Regions from separate parts of the Methylobacterium fujisawaense genome, predicted to be linked through region 1. Evidence: predicted binding sites of a transcription regulator. Region 1 holds the regulator's gene; each other region holds the start of a gene.
What was found. The regulator LexA, encoded in region 1, represses DNA repair genes until DNA is damaged. The targets are predictions, from matches to a motif close to TGTTCNNNNTGTGTTCNG.
Positions count from the first base shown of each region.

Region 1 (5,451 bases):
CGGGACCCTGGCCACGACCCTAGTGGCGCAGGTCGCGACCGCACCCTTCGCCACCTACCATTTCCAGACGATCCAGCCCTTCGGCCTCGTCGGCAACGCCCTGACCCTGCCGCTCGTCTCCCTCGTGGTGATGCCCTCCGCGGTGATCGGGATCCTCGCCTATCCTTTCGCCCTCGACCGCCCGATCTGGTGGCTGATGGGTCAGGCGGTGGGGGGCATGCTCGCCGTCTCCCAGTGGATCGCCGGGTTCGAGCGGGCCATCGTGGTCGTGCCGGCCTTCGGCACCGCGGCGCTGTTCCTGCTGACCGCGGGCCTGCTGCTGGCGACGTTACCGGCCTCCCGCCTGCGCTGGCTCGCCGTGCCGCCGATCCTGCTCGGGCTCGTCGTCGCGGCCCGACCCGACCGCTACGACCTCTATGTCGATCGGCAGGGCGCGGGGGCCGCGGTGCGGGCGGCGGACGGGCGGCTCGCGGCCCTCGGCAGCCCGTCCGGCTTCGTCCTCGAACAATGGCTGAAGGCGGACGGCGACGGACGGGGAGCCGGGGCACTGATCGTCCGATCGGGCAGCGGCCGCTGTGACCGGCTCGGATGCACCGCGCGCCTGCCGGACGGACGGGCGGTCGCCCTGGTCCGGGACCGGCGGGCCTTCCCGGAGGATTGCGCCCGCGCCGCGGTGCTGATCACGGGTCTCGTGGCCCCACCGACCTGCACCGGCCCCCTGGTGATCGATCGGCGCGTCCTGGCCGCCCAGGGCGCCGTCGCCCTCAGGTCCGACGGCGAGAGCTTCGTCGCCCGTCACGCCCGGGCCGATGGCCGCGCCGTGCCCTGGCGACCACGCTCGGAACACGGGCCGGGATCACCACAACCGGTCACCGCGCCCTCCGCGGAGGCCCGCGCCTCTGACGACGGGGCGACAACGCCTCCGGAAACCGATGCGTCGGGCGGGGACCTCGCCCCCGGCGACGCGCCGGCCGAGCCGCTTCAGTAGCGGCGGACGAGGCTGACGAGGCGGCCCTGGATCCGGACCCGGTCGGGCCCGAGGACGCGCGTCTCGTAGGCCGGGTTGGCGGCCTCCAGGGCGATCGAGGAGCCGCGGCGGCGCAGACGCTTGAGCGTCGCCTCCTCGTCGTCGATCAGCGCCACGATGATGTCGCCGGTATTGGCCGTGTCCTGCTTGCGGATCACCACGAGGTCGCCGTCGAGGATGCCGGCCTCGACCATCGAGTCGCCGCGCACCTCCAGGGCGTAGTGCTCGCCGCCGGCCACGAAATCCGGCGACAGGGTGATGGCATGGCTCTGGTTCTGGATCGCCGAGACCGGCGTACCGGCGGCGATCCGGCCCATCACCGGGATCGAAATGGCACGACCGGCGTCATCGATCATCCGCGTGCTGGCCGGGGCCGGCGGCGGCTTGGACTTGCCGCCCTCGACCACGCTCGGGGTGAAACGGCGCGGCTCGGCCGGGGCCGAAGATGGGGCCGTCTGGCTCAGGCTCTCGGGGATGCGGATCACCTCGATGGCGCGCGCCCGATTCGGCAAGCGCCGGAGGAAGCCGCGCTCCTCCAGGGCCGTGATCAGCCGGTGGATGCCGGATTTCGACTTGAGGTCGAGGGCGTCCTTCATCTCGTCGAAGGACGGCGGGACGCCGCATTCCTGCATCCGGCTCTGGATGAAACGCAGGAGGTCCAGCTGCTTGCGCGTGAGCATCGAAGGGGGACTCGCGGCTTGGCAGACCGCCCCGTGACGGTCTCTGAAACAAATCACGAACAGGTTAAACGTTCCGCAAGTGTTCCGCAAGGGCGGCACCGCTACGCTTGGCGCGTCGCTCCGCGCTCGCGGGGGCAAGGTCGAGAAACGCATTGACGGCGCAAGCGGAGCCGTTTCAATGCACCGCGGCGCCCCGCCGGGAAGGCGGCGGATCCGGGCCGCGGGCTGGGACCCTCTTGGGATGACGAGGATGCGACGACCCGCAGCTCTGCTGCCCCTCGGCCTCGCCGCCCTCGGCCTCGCCGGCTGCACCACCGGGTTCTCCTACATCTCGCGGAACTACGTGGCGCTCACCCCCCAGGTGGTGACGATCGGCTGCAAGGAGCCCTACGAGGTCTACGACAACCGGCAGATGCGCCGGATGCTGATCGTCTCGAACGCCCTGCGCGAATATACCGGCTGCAACCTGAGCGAGGCCCGGATCGATCCGGAGCCGGACGCCACCCGGGTGAAGCGCTTCCGCACCGCCGCCCGGGCCTATCTCGACGAGACCGTGCGCGAGGATTGCCGGATCACCGGCGAGACCGTGTTCGATCCGCTGAAGACCGAGTTCGCCTACGCCTGCGACACGCCGATCGAGAAGCGTGGCACCGTGGTCCCCCGCCTGCCCGGCCGCAATCCCGGTCTCGCCCGCTGACCGACCGGCGGCGCGCCGTCAGGCGCCCGGCTTCGGGAAGGTCCGTTCCGCCGCGTCGCCGGCGGCGGCGAGCAGGGCGCGTGCGAAGGCCCGGGCTTCCGCCCGGTCGAGAACGATCGCGGCGGTGACCGGCGCGCCGCCGAGGTCGGCCAGGGCGAGTTCCAGGCGCACCCCGTCGGGCACGGCGGTCGCCTGCAGGCTCCAGCCGGAGCCCCGATCCGTGCTCTCCGCCATCACATGTCCCTCCCGCCTGCCCCGGGAAAACGCCGCAGGCGCCCGCCGGAACCGGCCGTGCGCGGGACTGTTCCCGAGCCGTGCCCAGCGCTTCCCTGCCTCGCCTGTCCGCTTACCTCAAGGCCGCAGGCCCGGGACTCGTGGTGATGCTGGCCGATACGGATGTCGGAAGCCTCATCACGGCGGCCCAGAGCGGGGCGCGCTGGGGCTATTCGCTCCTGCTCCTCCAGATCCTGCTGGTGCCGATCCTGTACGTCGTCCAGGAGCTGACGGTGCGGCTCGGGACCGCCACCGGACGCGGCCACGGCGCGCTGATCCGGGAGCGCTACGGGCCGGTCTGGGCCTGGATCTCGTACGGCGGCCTCGTGGTCGCCGGCATCGGCGCCATCGTCACGGAATTCTCCGGCATCGCCGGCATCGGGGACCTGTTCGGGGTGCCGCGGCTCGTGAGCCTCGGCCTGCCGGCCTGCCTGCTCCTGGGGCTCGTCTTCACCGAGAGCTACCGGCGCGTCGAGGTCGTGGCGATCGTGGTCGGCCTGTTCGAGCTGGTCTTCGTCGGGCTCGCCGTCGCGGCGCGGCCGAACGTGCCCGAGATCGTCGCCTCCTTCGGGCACATGCCGCTGGGCGACGGCCAGTTCCGGGTGCTGATCGCGGCCAATATCGGCGCGGTGATCATGCCGTGGATGATTTTCTACCAGCAGTCGGCGATCGTCGATAAGGGCCTGGGCTGGGAGCACGCGCGGCGCTCGCGGCTCGACACACTCGTGGGTGCGGTGGTCTCGCAATGCGTGATGGGCGCGATCCTCGTCGCCGCCGCCGCCACGATCGGCAAGGCCGGGCAGGGCAGCGCGAAGGGGCTGGAGACCGTCGGCGATCTCGCGGGCGCCTTCACGCCGGCCCTGGGGCCGTGGCTCGGGCAGGTGGTGTTCGGGGTGGGCATCATCGCGGCGGCCTTCGTGGCGCTCAACGTCGTGGCCCTGGCGCTGGCCTGGGGGTTCGGCGACGTGACCGGCCGGCCGCACTCCCTGGAGCAGTCGCCCCGGGAGGCTCCGGCTTTCTACGGCGCCTTCGCGCTCGCGGTCGCGGCCGGCGCGGTCGCCGTGCAGCTCGTGCCGGATCTCGTGGCGCTCAACATCGCCGTGGAGGTGATGAACGCGCTGCTCCTGCCCCTGGCGCTCGGCCTGCTGATCCTCCTCGCCACCCGGGCCCTGCCCGAGGGGCAGCGCGTGGCGGGCGTCTACAAGGGGGTGGTCTACGCGGTGTCGGGGATCACGATCGCGTTCGCGATGGTCGGCGTCCTGGACGGGGTGGGCCTGCTCTGACGCGATTGACGCGGGGCCTCCGATGATGTCTCCCGCGGGCTCCGATCAGGTGGAGTTCGAACATGCAAGAGATCTGGTTCCGCACGGGCGAGGCCACGGTGCTGGCGGCCGAGGGCCAGTACACCGACGCCATGCCGGAGGTGCTGATCGGCTCGGTGCGCGGTCCGGTCGGCCAGGCCTTCGCGTCGATGATGGGGCAGGTCCAGGGCCACACGCGGATGTTCGTGGTCCGCGACCTCAACCAGCTCGTGCGCCCCGCCACGATGATGACCACCAAGGTCACGATCCACACGGCCGAGTATGCCGAGCTCCTCGGCGGCGTGGTCCAGGCCGCCACCGGCGACGCGATCGTGGACTGCATCATCGAGGGCATCCTGCCCAAGGACGGGCTCGACGAGCTGTGCATGATCATCATGATCTGGCTCGATCAGCGCTGCGCCGAGGACGACAACCTCGACCAGAAGGACCTCTACCGGACCAACTACGAGGCGACGAAGCTCGCCATCGCCCGCGCCCTCAAGGGCGAGCCGACGGTGGACGAGCTGATCGCCAACCGGAAGACCGTGAAGCACTACGCCCTGGACGGCGTGATCGAGTACTGATCGGCCCCTTCGCGCGCATCCTGCCGGGGTCGATATCGCATCACCCCGGCGGGATGCGCCCCACCGAGCACAGGGTCCGCATCGCGGTGCTGCCCGGGTCGGTGTAGCAGGAGGCCGACCAGCCGTTCTGCTGGATGAACGACTTGCGCCGCTCCGACAGCGCGGTCCGGTAGGCGCTGGCGATGATCGGCTCGACGGTCGCGGCCGGTTCGCCGACCAGGATCTCGGAGGCCACCGACAGGTCGCGGAAGAAGGTCGCCGAGGGGGCGGGCTCGGCCGAGGTCGCCTGCACGATCGGCTCGGCCCGGCAGGTCACGTCGAACTTGATCGGGCCGGCCATGCGGATGTCGATGCTGGGGCCCGCCCGCTTGCCGACCTTGCCGCCGATGGCGCCGGCGATCTGGCGGGTGAGGTCGTCGCAGCTGTCGGCCCGGGCGGCCTCCGCCCAGAGGGGGAGGGCCGCGCAGGCGGCGAGGCAGGCGGCGAGGAAGAGGCGCGGAACGGCGAAGCTCGACATGGCCGCACTCTACGCGCGGCGCGGGGCCTGTCGAGGGGCGTTCCTCAGTGGAAATCCCGGCTGCGATACACGCGCCGATCCGGGGGCACGCCGAAATCCGTGTTCTCGGGGGGCAGCTTCATCCCGGCCTCGCGCAGGTCGCGCAGGGACGCGGTGAGATCGCGAAACCCCTCGGCCACGAGATGGACCACCCCGTCCGCCCGCTGGATCCGGCCGCGCACGGCGAGGAACCGGGCCTGCATGGCGATCCGGCGGTTGGCCTCGAACACCGTCTTCCAGACGATCACGTTGGCGATACCGGTCTCGTCCTCCAGGGTCAGGAACACCACGCCCTTGGCGGTGCCGGGCCGCTGGCGGATCAGCACGAGGCCC
Region 1 is NZ_CP155000.1:6,366,874-6,372,324, forward strand. It holds partial or broken gene ABC766_RS30380 (ComEC/Rec2 family competence protein) at 1-988, shown strand, start outside; gene lexA (transcriptional repressor LexA) at 982-1,707, opposite strand; gene ABC766_RS30390 (hypothetical protein) at 1,958-2,404, shown strand; gene ABC766_RS30395 (hypothetical protein) at 2,423-2,638, opposite strand; gene ABC766_RS30400 (NRAMP family divalent metal transporter) at 2,719-3,960, shown strand; gene fae (formaldehyde-activating enzyme) at 4,023-4,562, shown strand; gene ABC766_RS30410 (hypothetical protein) at 4,603-5,079, opposite strand; gene ABC766_RS30415 (error-prone DNA polymerase) at 5,124-5,451, opposite strand, start outside.

Region 2 (5,451 bases), 2.0 Mb from region 1:
AACGGCCGGAGCACCCAACGGAACACGATGACGATACCGCCGACCGCCAGCAGGACCGCTGCGGTCAGGAACAGCACGGCCCCGAAAAGCGCACGCTGCGACTCGGCGGCGAGGAGCTGGGCCCGTTCGATCATCGCGTCGAGACCCGCGTGGGCCAGATCGAGAAGCGCCCTCCCGTCGGCGATGTCGCGCGCGCGCAACGCATCGGCCTCGATGCCGGGCGCCTTGCCCCGGCTGAGCGCGTCCGTGATCGCGACGCGCCGCCGCGCCGACTCGCCCTCGAAGTTGCTGGCCTGCGCCTTCTGGAAGGCGGCACGCAGGGCGACCGGGACGTCTTCCGTGAACAGGTCGACGACTTTACCCCAGTCCGCCATCAGGCGTCCCCGCTCCTCGGCCGCCGCGATGATCTCCTCCTGCGACCAAGCCGCCTTGGCGGCCACCGAGGTTTCCATACGGCGCCAGGAATTGCCGAGTGCGACCCGCGTCGCCCAGCTGGCACGCTTGATGTCGAGGGCCTGCGCGACCGCCGTGTCCCGGCGCGGGATGGCCGCGTCCACCGCGGCGTTGGTTGCCGCGAAGGCGTTGAGGAGGCTCGTGACGGCTGTGTCGAAGGTCTGTCTGAACGCCGCATCGCGGCGTTCCCTCGGGAGCGCGACGACCGCGTCGATCTGTGGCCTCAGCGCCGCCAAGGTCGCCTGCGCGCTCCGAAGCGGCTCCAGCGTCGCCTGGACCGACGGCACGGCGAGGTCGCGCACAAGGATCCAGAATTCCGTCTCCGCGTCCATCAGGGCCTGCCGCTCGGACAGCTGATCCGCCCTGTCGGCCACCGAGATCGGACCCTCGACGGCCAGGACCTTCTGAACGATGCCCCGCGCCATGCGGGTCGCGATCACCGACCGGAGCAGCGTGCGGCTGACCCGCGTGAGCGTGACGACGCGCTGCCCCTCTCGCGCGTGCTCCACAGCGCTCAGGAGCGTGTCTGTACGCACGGCAAGCAGCATTACTCCCATACTCAGCAATACCAATCCGATAATCGATCCTATTGAAAATCTGAAATATCGAGACAAAGCGTAAGTCCTTCTCAATAATAACCCATAAAACGACTTCATAAATGACAAAAGATCTTTGCTGTCAACCTCGAATTCAAGACTCAATCGAAATATGTATTCTGACAATTAAGATTAAACCTAGAGTCAACAAGCCGAGTATTCGCGCAATCGAAGTCCCGATTGACGCGACGAGTGCGGTACGTCGCCATTTCCAGCGGAATTGGAGATGGATGATCGATAAGCTGCTGCACCGACGGCGGATTCATTTGGCCCGGCAGGCGCTCCGCTCATACGATCCTGGCCAGCCGGGCTCGACGCCGCGCCGTCTCAGAACAGCGACAACTGTGCCCCCGGTCTGCGGAAGAACTCCCGGTTCAGCGCCATCCGCCCCAAGGCGAAGCCGAGTCGCGTGCCTGCGAGCCGGACCCGCTGGCCGATCATCGCCGCGTAGGCCCCCTCCCCGCGGAAGCGGTGGCCGAAGCGCGGGTCGTTCTCGCGCCCGCCCCGGGCTTCCCGCAGGAGTGCGAAGGCCCGCGCCCTGCGCTCCGGATAGTGCTCGGCGAACCAGTCGGCCACGAGGTCGGCGACTTCGCCGGGGAGGCGCAGCAGCGCGTGGCCGATGCGACTCGCCCCGTGCGCACGCGCCTCGGCCAGGATCGATTCGATCTCGTGATCGGTCAGGCCGGGAATGATCGGCGAGACGTTGACCATGACGGGCACCCCAGCCGCGCTCAGCGCGCGCATCGCCGCGAGCCGCTTGTCCGGCCGCGGCGCCCGCGGGTCGAGGCGGCGGGCGAGGTCCGGATCCAGCGTCGGCAACGAGATCGCCGCGAGCACGAGATTGTCCGCCGCCATCGCCGCCAGGATATCGAGGTCGCGCAGCACGAGGTCCGACTTGGTGGTGATGCTGACGGGATGGCGGGCGTCACGCAGCACCTCCAGCACCGCGCGGGTGATCCGGTGCGCGCGCTCGACGGGCTGGTAGGGATCCGTGGCGGTGCCGAGGGCGATCGTCTCGGGCCGGTAGCCCGGCGCGGCCATCTCGCGGGCCAGCAGCCTTGCGGCGTCCGGCTTGGTGAAGATCCGCGACTCGAAGTCGAGCCCCGGCGACAGGCCGAGCCAGGCATGGGTGGGGCGCGCGTAGCAGTAGATGCAGCCGTGCTCGCAGCCCCGATAAGGGTTGATCGACCGGTCGAAGGGGATGTCGGGCGAGCTGTTGCGGGCGATGATCCGCGTGGAGCGCTCCGGGGTGACCTGCGTGCGCAGGGGCGCCGGCGCGTCCGCCATCCCGGTCTCCTCGTGGAACGTCTCCCGCCGGGCCGGCTCGTGGCGGCCGGTGGGATTGGCCGTGGCACCACGCCCGCGCCGAGCATCCCGCGGCACGCCGCTCGGGCCGAGTCGCTGGGCGGGCCGGCCCGAGACGTCATCGGGTATCGACACCATAGCGACTCGTCTCCTGCCCGACCCCGCTCGGAACATAGAGCGAACAGACGTCGGCCGAACGCCTCTTTTTCAGGCAGACACAGCTTTGTCGCCTGTCCGGACAGCGACACGGCCGCCCGATGGCGGCCGGGCGGTTTACGGCGGCGCAGAATCGTCTATGCGCGCGCTCATGCTCTCCGCCGTGACCTATCTGGCCGACCCGGCCGATCCGGACGCGATCGATCGCCTGGCCGACACGCTCAGCGTGCTGGTCTCCGGCGTGGCCGGCGGCCTCATCGGCGACGCGGTGATCGTTTCGGGCAGCGAGAGTGAAGCCGTGGCGGCCGTCGCGGAGGCCACGGGCGCGACGCTCGTGCTGCACCGGGGCGGCAATCCCTACGCCGCGGGCGCTGCCGCAGCCCGTCGGGACTGGATCCTGTGCCTTGAGGCCGGGGACGTTCCGGCCGAGGGCTGGATCCGCACCCTCGACCGCTTCGTCGGGACGGCGCGGCCGGAGACGGCCCTCGGCCGCCTGCACCGTTCGGCCGCGGGCTGGCTCGAACGGCTCGTGGGCCGGTTGGAGAGCGTGATGGGCGCCCGGCAGGCCCGGGCCGGGGACGTCGTCCGGCGCGAGGCCCTGCGGAGCGGCGGCCCGTTCGCGGCGCGCCTCAAGGTCCGGCCCTTGATCGCCCGGATCGAACGCGCCTGACCGGCAGAATCTTGCGCCGGCCCTCGTTGTTGTCGGTCAGTCCGCCTCTACAACACTTGAAGCGCGGCAGAAATTTCGCCGACTCTACATCTGTGGAAGCGGGCTGACCCGGCTCGATCTGGAAGGATGGTGCAATGGAATCGTCGGGCCTGATGGGGCGCAAATCGGTCGACGACATCGTCGAGAGCGGCGAGGGCGAGCAGCAGCTCTCGAAGTCGCTCGGCGCCCTCTCGATCACCGCGATGGGCATCGGGGCGATCATCGGCGCCGGCATCTTCGTTCTCACCGGCACGGCGGCGGCCCAGTATGCCGGACCGGGGATCATGCTGTCCTTCATGCTCGGCGGCATCGCCTGCGCCTTCGTCGGCCTGTGCTACTCCGAGATGGCCGCGCTGATCCCGGTGGCGGGGTCGAGCTACACCTACACCTACGCGACGCTGGGCGAGTTCTTCGCGTGGCTCATCGGCTGGGACCTGATCCTCGAATACGCCATGGGTGCCGCCACCGTGGCGGTGGGCTGGTCGGGCTACGTCATCAGCATCCTGAAGACCGTCGGGATCGTGATCCCGGCCCAGTTCGCGAACGCGCCCGGCACGCCGATCGACGGCGGCGGGACGGCTCTGTTCAACCTGCCGGCGGTGCTGATCGTGGCGCTGATCACGATTTTGCTGATGCGCGGGACCAAGGAATCGGCGCGCTTCAACAACATCATGGTCGCGGTGAAGCTCACCGTGGTGGTGGCCTTCATCGCGCTGGGCTGGGGCCACGTCGACACCGCGAACTGGAGCCCGCTGATCCCCGACAACGACGGCACCTTCGGGCATTTCGGCGCCAGCGGCATCCTGCGCGGCGCCGGCGTGGTGTTCTTCGCCTTCATCGGCTTCGACGCGGTCTCCACCGCCGCCCAGGAGGCGCGCAAGCCCCAGAAGGACATGCCCATCGGCATCCTGGGCTCGCTGGCGGTCTGCACGATCCTGTACGTGCTCGTCGCCGCCGTGCTCACCGGCCTCGTCCCCTACAAGGAGCTGAACGTCCCCGACCCGATCGCCAAGGGCGTCGACGTGATCGGCATCGGCTGGTTCGCCCTCCTGATCAAGCTCGGGGCGCTGACCGGGCTCACGACGGTGATCCTCGTCCTGCTCTACGGCCAGAGCCGGATCTTCTTCACCATGGCCCAGGACGGCCTGCTGCCGAAGATGTTCTCCCACGTCCATCCGACCTACCAGACGCCGTATCGCAGCCAGGCGCTGATCGGGGCCGTGGTCGCCGTGGTGGCGGCCCTGGTGCCGATCCACATCCTCGGGGAGATGGTGAGCATCGGCACGCTCGCCGCCTTCATCCTGGTCTGCGGCTCGGTGCTCTACCTGCGGCGGACCGAGCGCCACATGAAGCGGCCGTTCCGGGCCCCCGCCGTGCCGGTCGTGCCGATCCTCGGCATCCTGTTCTGCCTGCTCCTGATGATCGGCCTGCCCCTCGACACGTGGCTGCGGCTGGTGATCTGGATGGCGATCGGCCTCGTCGTGTACTTCTTCTACGGCCGCAAGCACTCGGTCCTGCGCCGGAAGGAGGGGAACGCGGCGTAGGACAGACGGACCGGCCCCTCACGATCCCCCATGACGATCCCGTCATTCCGGGCCGCCGCGGGCGGGCCCGGACTGAGGCTCATCCTCACACCGCGATGCTGGCCCCGCGCCGCAGGTGCTCGTCGAGACGCGGCATGATCTCCACGAAGTTGCAGGGCCGGTGCCGGTAGTCGAGCTGCTGGGCCAGGATCCCGTCCCAGGCGTCCCGGCAGGCGCCCGGTGAGCCCGGCAGCACGAACACGTAGGTCGCCTGCGCGACCCCCGCGGTGGCGCGGGATTGCAGGGTCGAGGTGCCGATCTTGTCGTACGAGATCCGGTGGAACACGGCCGAGAAGCCGTCCATCCGTTTCTCGAACAGCGGCTCCAGCGCCTCGGGGGTGACGTCGCGGCCGGTGAAGCCGGTCCCGCCGGTGGTGATCACCACGTCGACGCCGGGATCGCGCAGCCACGCCTCCACCTGGCCGCGGATCGCCGGGACCTCGTCCGGCACGATCGTCCGGGCCGCCAGACGATGCCCCGCCTCGGTGAGGCGCTGCGTCAGGGTGTCCCCCGAGCGGTCGTCCTCCGGGCGGCGCGTGTCGGAGACGGTCAGGACCGCGATGTTCAGGGGGATGAAGCGGCGGGCGTCGGTCTGATCGGCCATCGTGCGGGCTCTCCGGGACGGAAGACCGATATGGGCCGGCCGAGG
Region 2 is NZ_CP155000.1:4,413,553-4,419,003, reverse strand. It holds gene ABC766_RS20990 (methyl-accepting chemotaxis protein) at 1-1,010, opposite strand, end outside; gene ABC766_RS20985 (PA0069 family radical SAM protein) at 1,377-2,492, opposite strand; gene ABC766_RS20980 (hypothetical protein) at 2,650-3,180, shown strand; gene ABC766_RS20975 (amino acid permease) at 3,315-4,763, shown strand; gene moaB (molybdenum cofactor biosynthesis protein B) at 4,849-5,406, opposite strand.
Region 2: ABC766_RS20985 (PA0069 family radical SAM protein) is a predicted target of LexA. The motif match lies at 2,521-2,538, and genes of this name have one in related genera.

Region 3 (5,451 bases), 530 kb from region 1:
GCGCGTCCCGCCCGTCCTGTGTGGGGAAGGGCCCGCGGCCGGCCCTGTCGCCGGTGCGTCCGACGCCGCCGCTTACCCGGAAGGTTTGGCCCGGAAGGTTTGGCGCGCTACTCGGCGGCGCGGCCTCGGCGCGCGGGCGCCGCGGGGCGCCGCTCCAGCACCTCGCGCAGGAACCGGCCGGTATGGCTGACCTTGGAGCGGGCGATCTCTTCCGGCGTGCCCTGCGCCACGACCCGGCCGCCGCCGTCGCCGCCCTCGGGACCCATGTCGATCACCCAGTCGGCGGTCTTGATCACTTCGAGGTTGTGCTCGATCACCACCACGGTGTTGCCCTGGTCGACCAGCTCGTGGAGCACCTCCATGAGCTTGGCGACGTCGTGGAAATGCAGGCCGGTGGTCGGCTCGTCGAGGATGTAGAGGGTGCGCCCCGTGGCGCGCTTCGACAGCTCCTTGGAGAGCTTCACCCGCTGCGCCTCGCCCCCCGACAGGGTGGTGGCCTGCTGGCCGACATGGACGTAGTGCAGGCCGACCCGCTTCAGCGTCTCGAGCTTGTCGCGGATCGCCGGCACCGCCTTGAACAGCTCGGCCGCCTCCTCGACGGTGGAATCGAGCACGTCGGCGATGGACTTGGCCCGGTACTTCACCTCCAGGGTCTCGCGGTCGTAGCGCTTGCCCTTGCAGACGTCGCAGGTGACGTAGACGTCGGGCAGGAAGTGCATCTCGATCTTGATGACGCCGTCGCCCGAGCAGGCCTCGCAGCGGCCGCCCTTGACGTTGAACGAGAAGCGGCCGGGCTGGTAGCCCCGCGCCTTGGCCTCCGGCAGGCCCGCGAACCAGTCGCGGATCGGCGTGAAGGCGCCGATATAGGTGGCGGGGTTCGAGCGCGGCGTGCGGCCGATCGGCGACTGGTCGATGTCGATGACCTTGTCGAGGTGCTCCAGCCCCTCCAGCCGCCCGTAGGGGGCCGGATGCTCCAGGGCGCCGTTCAGCTTCTTGGCGATCGCCTTGTAGAGGGTGTCGATCACCAGGGTGGACTTGCCGCCGCCCGAGACGCCGGTGATGCAGGTGAAGGTGCCGAGCGGGATCTCGACATCGACATCCTTCAGATTGTTGCCCCGGGCGCCGAACAGGCCGAGCTTGCCCTTGCGGCCTTTTCGGCGCGCGGCGGGCGTCCGGACTGCCATCTCGCCCGTGAGGTATTTCGCGGTGAGCGAGGCCGGGTTGGCCAGGACCTCGGCGGGCGTCCCCTGGGCGATGATCTCGCCGCCATGGATACCGGCGCCCGGGCCGACATCGACCACGTAATCGGCCTGCAGGATCGCGTCCTCGTCGTGCTCGACCACGATCACCGAATTGCCGAGGTCGCGCAGGCGCTTGAGCGTGCCGAGCAGCCGCTCGTTGTCGCGCTGGTGCAGGCCGATCGACGGCTCGTCCAAGACGTAGAGCACGCCGGTGAGGCCGGAGCCGATCTGCGAGGCCAGCCGGATGCGCTGGCTCTCGCCGCCCGAGAGGGAGCCGGAGCCGCGGGCGAGCGTCAGGTATTCGAGGCCGACATCCACCAGGAAGCTCAGCCGGTCGCGGATCTCCTTCAGGATCCGGACCGCGATGGCGTTCTGCTTCGCCGTCAGCTTCTCCGGCAGCTCCGAGAACCAGCGATGCGCCTCACTGACTGAGAGGGCCGTGACATCGGCAATGTCGGCCATGGCGACCTTCACGGCGAGCGCCTCGGGCTTCAGCCGCTTGCCGCCGCAGGCGGCGCAGGGCGTCTCGCTCATGAAGCGCCCGATCTCCTCCCGGACGGCGTCCGAGTCGCTCTCCTTGTAGCGGCGCTCCAGGTTCGGGATCACGCCCTCGAAGGGCTTGTTGACCGTGTATTTGCGCAACCCGTCGTCGTAGGCGAAGCGGATCGCCTGCTTGCCCGAGCCGTACAGCACGATGGCACGGGCCGTCTCCGACAGGCTCTGCCACGGGACGCTGGTCTTGAAGCCGAAATGCTCGGCCAGCGCCTCCAGGGTCTGCCCGTAATAGGGCGAGGTCGACTTCGCCCAGGGGCCGACGGCGCCGCGCTTCAGGCTCAAAGCGGGATCGGAGATGACCAGCTCGGGGTCGATCCGCATCTCGTGGCCGATGCCGCTGCAGGTCGGGCAGGCGCCGAATGGGTTGTTGAACGAGAACAGCCGGGGCTCGATCTCCGCGATGGTGAAGCCCGAGACCGGGCAGGCGAAGCGCGACGAGAAGGTGATGGTCCGGGGCGTCTCGCCCTCGGGGGCATCCGCGAACACGACCTCCGCGATGCCATCGGCCAGCTCCAGGGCCGTCTCGAAGGACTCGGCCAGCCGCGAGCCGATATCGGCCCGGACCACGATGCGGTCGACCACCACGTCGATGTCGTGCTTGAACTTCTTGTCGAGCTTGGGCACGTCGTCGATGGCGTAGTATTCGCCGTTCACGCGCAGGCGCTGGAAGCCCTTCTTCTGGTACTCGGCGATTTCCTTGCGGTACTCGCCCTTGCGTCCGCGGACCACGGGCGCCAGCAGGTAGAGCCGGGTCTTCTCCGGCAGCTCCAGCACCCGGTCGACCATCTGCTGGACGGTCTGGCTCTCGATCGGCAGGCCGGTGGCCGGCGAGTAGGGGATGCCGACCCGCGCCCAGAGCAGGCGCATGTAGTCGTAGATCTCGGTGACCGTCCCGACGGTGGAGCGGGGGTTCTTGGAGGTGGTCTTCTGCTCGATGGAGATCGCCGGCGACAGCCCGTCGATCTGGTCGACGTCGGGCTTCGACATCATCTCCAGGAACTGGCGGGCATAGGCCGAGAGCGACTCGACGTAGCGGCGCTGCCCCTCGGCGTAGATCGTGTCGAAGGCCAGCGACGACTTGCCCGAGCCCGAGAGCCCGGTGAACACCACGAGCTTGTCCCGGGGGATCGTCAGGTCGACGTTCTTGAGGTTGTGCTCCCGGGCCCCCCGGACCGCGATGACCCGCCGGTCATGGGCGCTCGCCGGCGCGGCGTCGAACAGGGCCGCCAGCTTGGCGTCGATCGCGGCCTCGGCGGCCGCCCCAGGGCGGGCGGGCTTTTCGGACTTCGCGCGGGCCGGCTTGGGCTGCGGGGCCGGGGCGGCGGTGGCGGCTTTCGGAGCCTTGGACGCCGTCTGCGCGGCGGCTGTCGGGGCAGCTTGGGCGGCGCCGGCGCGGCTTGCGGCACGACTTCCAGCTTGGGCTTTGGCCATGAGGGCGGCGGTCTTTCGAGGCGTCGACGCAGTCGGATCGGATCCGGATCGGATTCGCGCGCGGGCCAGCCGCCGCTCCGACACATGTCGAGCCCGAGGGGGCCGACGGCAAGGTGGGGCCGGCGGGACGCAGGTCCGTCATGCGCCGCCCTTGCTAGAACGAAACGCGTACGGCGGCAACCGCTCGGCGAACGAGCCGCCGCCCTTGCGCGCGCGGCAAAGCGTTCCGGCAGCGCCCGAGCGGGCGTCCAACCGGTCGTCCAAGCGGGCGCGCGAGGGCGCCTGCGAGGAACCGGGCAAGTCGCCGACGCATGGGGCCGCCGGTGTCCCCTCCGGGCGCGCGGCCCGGCGCGCGCGACGACGGCCCGGTGTTGCGCCGCGGGAACCGAGGCCCCACGTCGCCGGGATCCACCCTCGGACTCGACTCCATCGACAGGTGCCGATGCCAGCGCTCGACCTGACCGACCCGGTCGCCCTCGGCGGGGCGGGGGACCGGAATGCGGCCCGCGGACAGAGCGTGTCCACGCGGCTGCTGTTCCTGATCGTGGGCATCGCCAACGCCACCTGGGCGCCCCTGGTGCCGCTGGTGCAGGACCGCGCCGGCCTCGACGCGGCGGGGCTCGGCCTGCTGCTCCTCACCTTCGGCATCGGCTCGATCCTGGCGATGCCGAGCGCCGGGGCGGCGGCTTCGCGGCTCGGTTTCCGGCCGGTCCTGCTCGCCGGCACGCTGGCGATCGGCCTCGCCCTGCCGGTGCTGGCCGTGGGCGATGGGCTCGTGCCGCTCACCCTGGCGCTGGTGCTGTTCGGCGCCGGGATGGGGGCGGTGGACTGCGTCATGAACCTGCAGGCCGTCGTGGTGGAGCGCGCCAGCGGGCGCCCGATGATGTCGGGCTTCCACGGCCTCTACAGCCTCGGCTGCATCCTGGGGGCGCTGATCGCCAGCGGCCTGTTGGCGGCCGGGCTCGGCGCGGGCTGGAGCGTGCTGCTCCTGGTCGCCGGGATCGCGGCCCTGTTCGCGGCCGCCTGGCCCGGGATCCTGCCGGCCGAGCGGGCAGGGGGGAGCGGAGGCCCCGCCTTCGCGCGCCCCCGGGGCGTCGTGCTGGTGCTGGGCCTGCTCTGCTTCGTGGTGTTCCTCACCGAGGGCTCGGCCCTCGACTGGAGCGCGGTGTTCCTGATCCAGCAGCGGGGCCTCGATCCGGCCTGGGCGGCGATGGGCTACGCGGCCTTCTCGGTGACGATGACGGCGGGGCGCCTTGCCGGCGATCGGGTCGTGGCCCGGCTCGGGCGGCGGCCCGTGGTGGTCTTCGGCGGCCTCCTGGCGGCCGCCGGTCTCGCGCTCTCGGTCCTGGTCCCGGCCTGGGAGGCGGCCCTCGCCGGCTACGCCCTGGTCGGGGCGGGCTGCGCCAACATCGTCCCGGTCCTGTTCACGGCGGCCGGCCGCCAGACCGCGATGCCCGCGCGCGTGGCGGTGCCGGCGGTGACGACGCTCGGCTATGCCGGGGTGCTGGCGGGCCCGGCGCTGATCGGCTTCGCCGCGCAGGCTTTGGGCCTGTCCGCCGCGCTCCTGCTCGTGGCGGCCCTGCTCCTCGCCGTGGCGGCGGCCGGGCGGTCCCTGCCGGTGTGAGGCTCACGCCTCGGCGTTGCGCGCCATGAATGTGGCGGGGCTGCCGTCCTCCGGGTTCACGAAGACGATGTCGGTGGGCGCCCGCCGGGGGGTGTCGATCGCGAGGAACACCACCGGTTCCGCGGGATCGATCTCCGGCATGGCGTGGACCGTGCCCTTCTCGAAGACCAGGAGCTGACCGGGGCCGAATGCGGTCGCGGCGGCCGGGTCGCCCAGCCAGACCGTGCCCCGGCCCGACAGGCAGTAGAGATACTCGTCGCAGGTGGCGTGGTAGTGCGGCGGAGTCGGCCGGTAGACCCGGAACACCCGGGCGCTCGCGGCCTCCCGGTCGGTCAGATAGGTGTCGACCAGGAGGGTCTGGGCGCTGCCGGGCAGCGCCGCCGCCAGCGCCGCCACGTCGAAGATGCCGGTCCCCGCCGCGTCCGCCATCGCCTCCGCCATCACGTCCTCCTCACTCCGAAAACCGTCGCGCACGATCCTGTCCTCGGCCCGCCCGCTCTCGATCGGCGCCGGGGCGCGCCGCGGGCTCGCGGCGTCGATCCCCCCGTCATGCTCACCCAGGGTGGTGCGCAGGCGCCCCGCGTCAACGCGGCGAGACAG
Region 3 is NZ_CP155000.1:236,461-241,911, forward strand. It holds gene uvrA (excinuclease ABC subunit UvrA) at 108-3,227, opposite strand; gene ABC766_RS01260 (MFS transporter) at 3,670-4,851, shown strand; gene ABC766_RS01265 (cupin domain-containing protein) at 4,855-5,280, opposite strand.
Region 3: uvrA (excinuclease ABC subunit UvrA) is a predicted target of LexA. The motif match lies at 3,383-3,400, and genes of this name have one in related genera.